One region of the Caballeronia sp. GAWG1-1 genome, then DNA from elsewhere that is predicted to be linked to it. Evidence: riboswitches for the same ligand, from Rfam matches in the RefSeq annotation. Region 1 holds a riboswitch; the other holds the start of a gene.
What was found. A riboswitch is a leader RNA that binds a small molecule or an ion and turns the genes downstream of it on or off. The one in region 1 is predicted to bind cobalamin.
Positions count from the first base shown of each region.

Region 2: linked by a shared signal. The riboswitch ahead of NCT03_RS03185 (TonB-dependent receptor domain-containing protein) and the one ahead of NCT03_RS19095 (CbtB domain-containing protein) in region 1 are both predicted to bind cobalamin.

Region 1 is NZ_JALQDB010000029.1:228,748-231,965, forward strand. It holds gene NCT03_RS19080 (cobyrinic acid a,c-diamide synthase CobB) at 1-478, shown strand, start outside; gene NCT03_RS19085 (DUF1289 domain-containing protein) at 475-711, shown strand; gene NCT03_RS19090 (CbtA family protein) at 773-1,555, opposite strand; gene NCT03_RS19095 (CbtB domain-containing protein) at 1,565-1,795, opposite strand; cobalamin riboswitch at 1,832-1,955, opposite strand; gene NCT03_RS19100 (histidine phosphatase family protein) at 1,997-2,545, shown strand; gene NCT03_RS19105 (DUF1428 domain-containing protein) at 2,607-2,978, shown strand; gene hmuQ (heme-degrading protein HmuQ) at 3,018-3,218, shown strand, end outside.
Region 2 is NZ_JALQDB010000006.1:111,561-114,778, reverse strand. It holds gene NCT03_RS03185 (TonB-dependent receptor domain-containing protein) at 1-1,262, opposite strand, end outside; cobalamin riboswitch at 1,349-1,672, opposite strand; gene NCT03_RS03180 (ATPase) at 1,909-2,295, shown strand; gene NCT03_RS03175 (cell division protein ZapA) at 2,292-2,606, shown strand; RNA gene ssrS (6S RNA) at 2,729-2,911, shown strand; gene NCT03_RS03165 (EVE domain-containing protein) at 2,989-3,218, shown strand, end outside.

The DNA of each region.
Region 1 (3,218 bases):
CGTACCCGCTCATGTCGATGCGCTCTACTTGCCCGGCGGCTATCCCGAGCTTCATGCCGCGACGCTTGCTTCCAATGCGTGCACGCGCGCTTCGATAGAAGAACATATCGCGCGCAATCGCGCGGTAGTCGCGGAATGCGGCGGTATGCTCTACCTGCTCGACGCACTGACGGATGTCGAAGGCAATCGTCATTCAATGCTAAGCGCCCTTCCCGGCGACGCCACCATGCAACGCCGTCTTTCGCGGCTGGCGATGCAACGAGTCGACACCGCCCACGGTCCGCTCACCGGCCACACCTTTCACTATTCGACGCTCAAGACATCGATGCAGCCTTTCACGACAGCCACGCACGCAACGACCGGTGCGCAGGGCGAAGCGCTTTATCGTCATGGCGCGATAACGGCCACTTACATGCACGCTTACTGGCCATCGAATCCTGCGGCAATGGCTGCGCTCTTTCGCGGCGAAGCGCTATGACGACATCGACCGAAATCGGGCCACGCGATCTCGCCGAGACGATCGAACGCGCCAGCGCGCAGGAACCAATCGGCTCGCCGTGCACCGGCGTGTGCAAGCTCGATGCATCGAGCGGCCTGTGCGCGGGATGCTTTAGAAGCCGCGAGGAAATTAAGTTCTTTAGAACGATGGACGAGCACGCGAAGCTCGCGTTGTTCGACCAGCTGCTTGAGCGGCGCGCGGCCTCGCAATGAACGAAGGCCCGCGCTCGTGCTCAAGCGACGCGGGCCTTTTGATACCCATCGAGCATTCTAATCAGGCAGCGGCCATGCGACGCGCTGCCGGACGCTCGAGTTCACGTGACGCAAGCGCGCCGAAGAGCAGTCCAAGCGTTGCCCAGATCAATGCTTGAATACCGACGGCAGTCAGCCTGAAATTCCACAACAACGACGCGGAAAAGTCGGCGGGTACTTCGTCGACAGAAGGCAGCGCCACTTGCGCGATAACCATCAGGACGACGTAACCAGCCGCCGCAATAAGCGCCGCGTTCCAGTTGCCGCGACGCGCCTGCAAGCGTCGCTGCGCATAGACCGCGAACACCGCGCCGACGATTGATATCGCCACCATGCCGAAGAAAAGCGCCGTACGCGGACCAATGGTTTCGGCATTGCCCACGGCGGGCGGGTTTGGCGGATATTTGATGAACGGCACGAGCGCAACGCTAACGAAACCAATGAGCGCAAGCAAAACCGAGGTTCCGCGCGCATGCAACGAGCCAAGCCGCCCATAAGCCAAGGCAAAGATCAGCGAGAAAATACCGCCTAAAGCCGTGCCGAACACCACCACGCCCGTTAGTAAGCCCAAACCCGCTTGCGTGTCCCGGCTAACGAGTTCTTCATCATCACCATGACTATGCGATTGCGCTGCCGCCGCTTCATCGTGATGATCGTGTGCGGGCGCTTGTGCATGCTCGTGCTGTTCTTCGAACGCGATAGCCCGAGCAACTGAAGGTTCGCCGAAGCCGCGCGCAAAGCCAAAGCCGATCAGGCCCGCGACGAGTCCCGCGACCATGCCGCGTATAAGCAAGTTGCGAATCATGCTCCGTCCTCAGTGGCACGGAAAGCCGAGCAAGTGTCGGCCATCGTGAACGAATTCGTGGACGTACATGCCCGAGATAATGGACGTTGCACCTTGCTCGGCGCCGACGAAATAAATCGCGATCAGCAGAACGAGGCCGATAAAAACGGCCCAAGGAAGGACCTCACGCACCGGAATGGGGACCGGCGCATCGTTAGCGGGCGTTGCAATGCCAGCGGAAAAAGCCGGCGCGTTGGACATATTCATTGAAATTTCTCCAGGGAAAAGCGCGTCCCGATAGACGAAGAGCATGCAGCGGGGTCTGACTCGCGGCATCGCGCTCTTAGCGCGAACCGCATACAGTGGCGCGACCGTGCCGGGCTTCCACCGGCTTCCTCGCACTGCAAGCTTGCCATTCTATGATGATTGCCGGCAAAGTAAAACGACCATGAGCTAAAGGCTATGCAATCGACATTGATTTTGCTGTGCCACGCCGCCACGCATGCCATGAAAGGTGGGCGTTTTCCGCAAGGCGACGAGCCTGTCGAACAGGCTGAATGCACGTTCGACCTCCCGGGCGAGCCAAGCCGCGTCACATCCAGCCCAGCCCGCGCTGCTTGCGAAACAGCGGCCTGGCTCACGACAGATTTCTCGATCGATGCCGCATTCGACGACATCGACTATGGAGAATGGCGCGGTCGTTCCATTCGCGAGATTAGTGAGCGCGAGCCTCAAGACGTTGCGGCATGGCTTTCCGATCCCCATGCAAGGCCGCATGGCGGCGAGAGCGTGGCAATGCTGTCAAAGCGCGTTGAGAAAGCGCTCGAGGGGCTTGCTTCGAATACAGAGCACGAATGCTGCATAGTCGTAACGCACGCCATCGTCATGAAGGCGGCGCTCTGTATCGTGCGCGACGAACCGTTGTCGTCGATACTCAAGATGGATCTCGCGCCGCTATCGTCCGTCTTGCTCAAGTTCGCGGAAGGCAAATGGACAAACGTGCCCTCCTGAACTTAGATGGCCGCCCGGTGCTCAAAGCAAGCAGCGACTGGTTAGCTCAAAGGAGACAGCAATGGCGCACTATGTGGATGGTTTCGTCGTACCAGTGCCGATCGACAAGGTCGACGCGTATCGCAGCATGGCCGATGCAGCGGGCAAAATATGGCTGGAATATGGCGCGCTGCAGTTTGTCGAATGTATTGCCGACGATGTTAAGCCAGGCGAGCTCACCTCGTTCCCTCGAAGCGTACAGCTCAAGGAAGGCGAAACGGTGGTCTTCTCGTGGATCGTCTATGAATCGCGCGAACAACGTGACGCCGTCAACGCCAAAGTAATGGAAGACTCGCGCCTTAAGAGCATGATGGAAAACGGCGAACCGCCGTTCGATCCCAAACGCATGTTCTTCGGCGGCTTCAGGACGCTGGTCGAACTGTCAAAGGCCTGATTATTTTTTGAATGCCTAAAACCAAGGAGCCATATCGACATGTACATTGCCATGAACCGCTTCAAGATCGTTCCAGGCGCGGAAGCCGATTTCGAACATCTCTGGACAAGCCGCGACACGCACCTCAAGGAAGTGCCGGGCTTCGTGGAGTTCCATCTGCTAAAGGGACCGACGCGGGATGACCATGTCCTCTATTCGAGTCACACGATCTGGACAAACCATGCTGCGTTCGAACAGTGG
Region 2 (3,218 bases), on a different contig from region 1:
CTCGCGCTCGCGCGCCAGTGCGTGTCGATGTTGTACGCGTAGCCCAGATAGTAGCTGTTCGCGCCGCCGAAATCGGAATACTGGTCGTGGCGCAGATTGGCCTGCACTTCGCTCGAACCGAAGCGTCCCACATAGCCCGCGTACACCGAATTCACGTGACGATCCGGCGCGCTGAACTGATCCGAATCGAGCGTCTGGTCGAGATGCTCGTAACCGAACAGGAGCTTGTGCGCCTCCGTCAGGCGAAAGTCGTTCTGCCACAGATACTGGCGATCCTCGGAATTGAAGCGGCTCGTATAGATGCCGTTCTGCTCGATGTTCGCGCGGTCCTGTCCCTGCGCGACCGTGAAATGCGTGGTCCACTGGTCCGTGATACGGCCGTTCGCAAACACCGATGTCGACCGCACGCGACTGTGCGAATCGTTGAGATCGCCGGGCAAGCCGTAGGCATCGTCGAAACTGTCGATGCCGTTCGACTGATAGAAGCGCACGCCCACGTCCCATTTGTCGCCGAACTTGTGGCGCAGCGTGGCCACGACGCTTTCGTTCAGATAACCGTTCGCGTTCGGATTGGCGTTGGGCGCGAGCGCGGGATCGATCGACGAGAAACCATCGGTCTTCTCGCGCGATACGTTGAAGCTGAAGGTCGTGCGGCCTTCGCTATCGAGCGCGCCGGAAACGCCCGCCGCTTGCCGCTGCGTGTGATAGCTGCCGTATTCCGTCTCGAAGTAGAAGCGCGGCGGATGCGCCTCGCCGTCTTTCGTGAAGATCTGCACGACGCCGCCGATCGCGCCCGAGCCGTACAGCGCCGACACGTTGCCGTTCACGACTTCGATGCGGTCGATCTGATCCGGCATGATCTGCGCAAGCTGCGCCGAGCCGAGCGATGCGGACTCCACACGCACGCCGTCGATTAAAACGAGCGATTGCGTCGAGGACGCGCCGCGTATGAACGCGCTTGCATTCGCTCCCGGGCCGCCATTGCGCGTCACCTGCACGCCGGGCGCAAGACCGATGACGCCGAGCGCGTCGTAGGCATTGCTATCGGCGATATCCTGGGCGTCGAAGAGCGAAGTCTGCGCGATCGTATCGGCGAGAGGTTGCGCGGTGCGCGTCGCGGTCACGACGACGGGTGCGAGCGGCGGTTGCGAGGCTTCGTCCGCGAGCGCTTCATGAGCGAGCAGCCATGTGTTGAGGGCGACGAGCGCGGCGCGTTCGATCGTTTTGCGTCTGCCCGCGTGTCGGGCAAGTGGCGATACCATGCGTGAAATGTTCCCATGCGTAGGCTGGCGCGACCTCGCTCCCCGCAAGGCCAATGCGCGACGAGCGCGCTCGAATGCGAACAGACGAACGCGCTGAACAGTTGGCCGGTATCCGGGCTGGCGACACACCGTCCCGCCTTCCCACGCATGAAGCGCAGTGGCATCGACACGTTCTTCGCCTTGCCTGCGTCGAGCGGCGGATTCTTGCGAATCAGACAGACTCGCAAGCAAACTCACACGACGGCGCGGCGAAAAACGCGCAAGGGACGACTTGCAACTTGCGTTGCGGTCGCTTACCGTTGCGGGGGCAGCACAGGTTGGCGTGGCCTTGGCGGCGCCGCTTCCTGTTTCCCGTTTGACTGCGCCCGCAAAAGAATGCGGACGCGAGCACCAAAAGTGCGGCAAGTGTAGGAGCGCGATTCAGGACCGTCAAGAAACGACCCTGGCCGATCATCGCAAGACACACGGCTCACGACGAACCCAACTAGAACCCGCCGTCGCATCGCATCGGCAGCGCCCGCGCTTTCCACACACGAATGCATCGCGATGCACGCATGATCGCGTGCTGTTACGTCTCGAAACGAGACAATTATCGGAAGCTCCGTTGAACCGCGCTAGAATGCGAGGTCTTTAGAGGACGCAGCACATGCTCAACGAACTCGAATCACTGTCAGGAAATATCGGCCGGCTGATCCAGATCAGCGAGCGGCACAATCAGGCGCGTCTCGCGCTTGAAGCACAAATCGAACAACTGCGTAGCGACTACGCGAACGTGCAGGCAGAGCTCGTGCAAATGCGCGAGGAGCGCGACACGCTGCAAGCCGAACGCGATTCCCTCTCGGCCAAGATCGACGACGCGCAGGTCCGCCTGAACGCGATTCTCGAAAAGTTGCCGCGCGGCAAGTCCGCGAATCATGCCGAGACGGAAAATCAGCTCGATCTCCTCGATGCCCGTTCTCACGATGTGCAAGCCGCGCACGAGCATGCGCACGCGGGAGAGCACAGTGAGCATCATCACGGAGAGAAGGCATGACGACCACGCAGATCGAAGTATCCATTCTCGGCCAGCAATATCGCCTCGCCTGTTCGCCGGAAACCGAAGGCGCGCTGCGTGAAGCGGTGGCACGCGTCGACGCCGAGATGAACAAGGTGCGCAATGCAAGCAACGTGCGCGGGCAAGACCGCATTGCGGTGATGGCCGCGCTTTCACTCGCTTCCGAATTGCTGAGGCTGCAAGAAAGCGTGCGTCATGGCGAGGCCTTCCCCGCCGAGGAAATTCGCCGCACGATGCACTCCATGAACGAACAGCTTGGTGCTGTCATCGCGCAGTATGAAGTGCAGTGACCGAAGTGCCGCGACGCCGCTCCTTGGCGAACGCTAATCGGTCGCGCGATGTCAATCGAAAAAAGAAACTGCGCAATTGGTGTCGAGAGGCTGCATTAGACATTCGATTGGTGTAGAGTGACTACTCCCTGCCTGGTTCGCCAAGGTCATATATTCCTTGAACCAATGCTACATTGGCACGGTTGTGGAAACTTGCAGCACGGGCGCGCGCGTCACTCTGTCTGATGTACCCGAAGTGTTGCTTACTGCGACCAATCTTGAACCCAGGTTCAGGATGCCGGCCTAGCGGCCGAGGTGGGGACCCTACTCCAGCGGCATCGGTTCATACCGATGCCGTTTGCTTTTGTCGAGCCCGTTTCAAAACCCCGTTGCCGAATCCATCATGCGCTACTGGCTGATGAAGTCCGAACCGGACGAAGCGAGCATCGATCATCTCGCGCACGCGCCGAAGAAAACCCTCCCGTGGACGGGCGTGCGCAACTATCAGGCGCGCAACTTCATGCGCGACCAGATGCAAGTCGGCGACGGCGTGCTCTTCTATCATTCGAGTTGCCCGGAGCCGGGCATTGCGGGCATCGCCAAAGTCTGTTCTACGGCCTATCCCGATCCCAC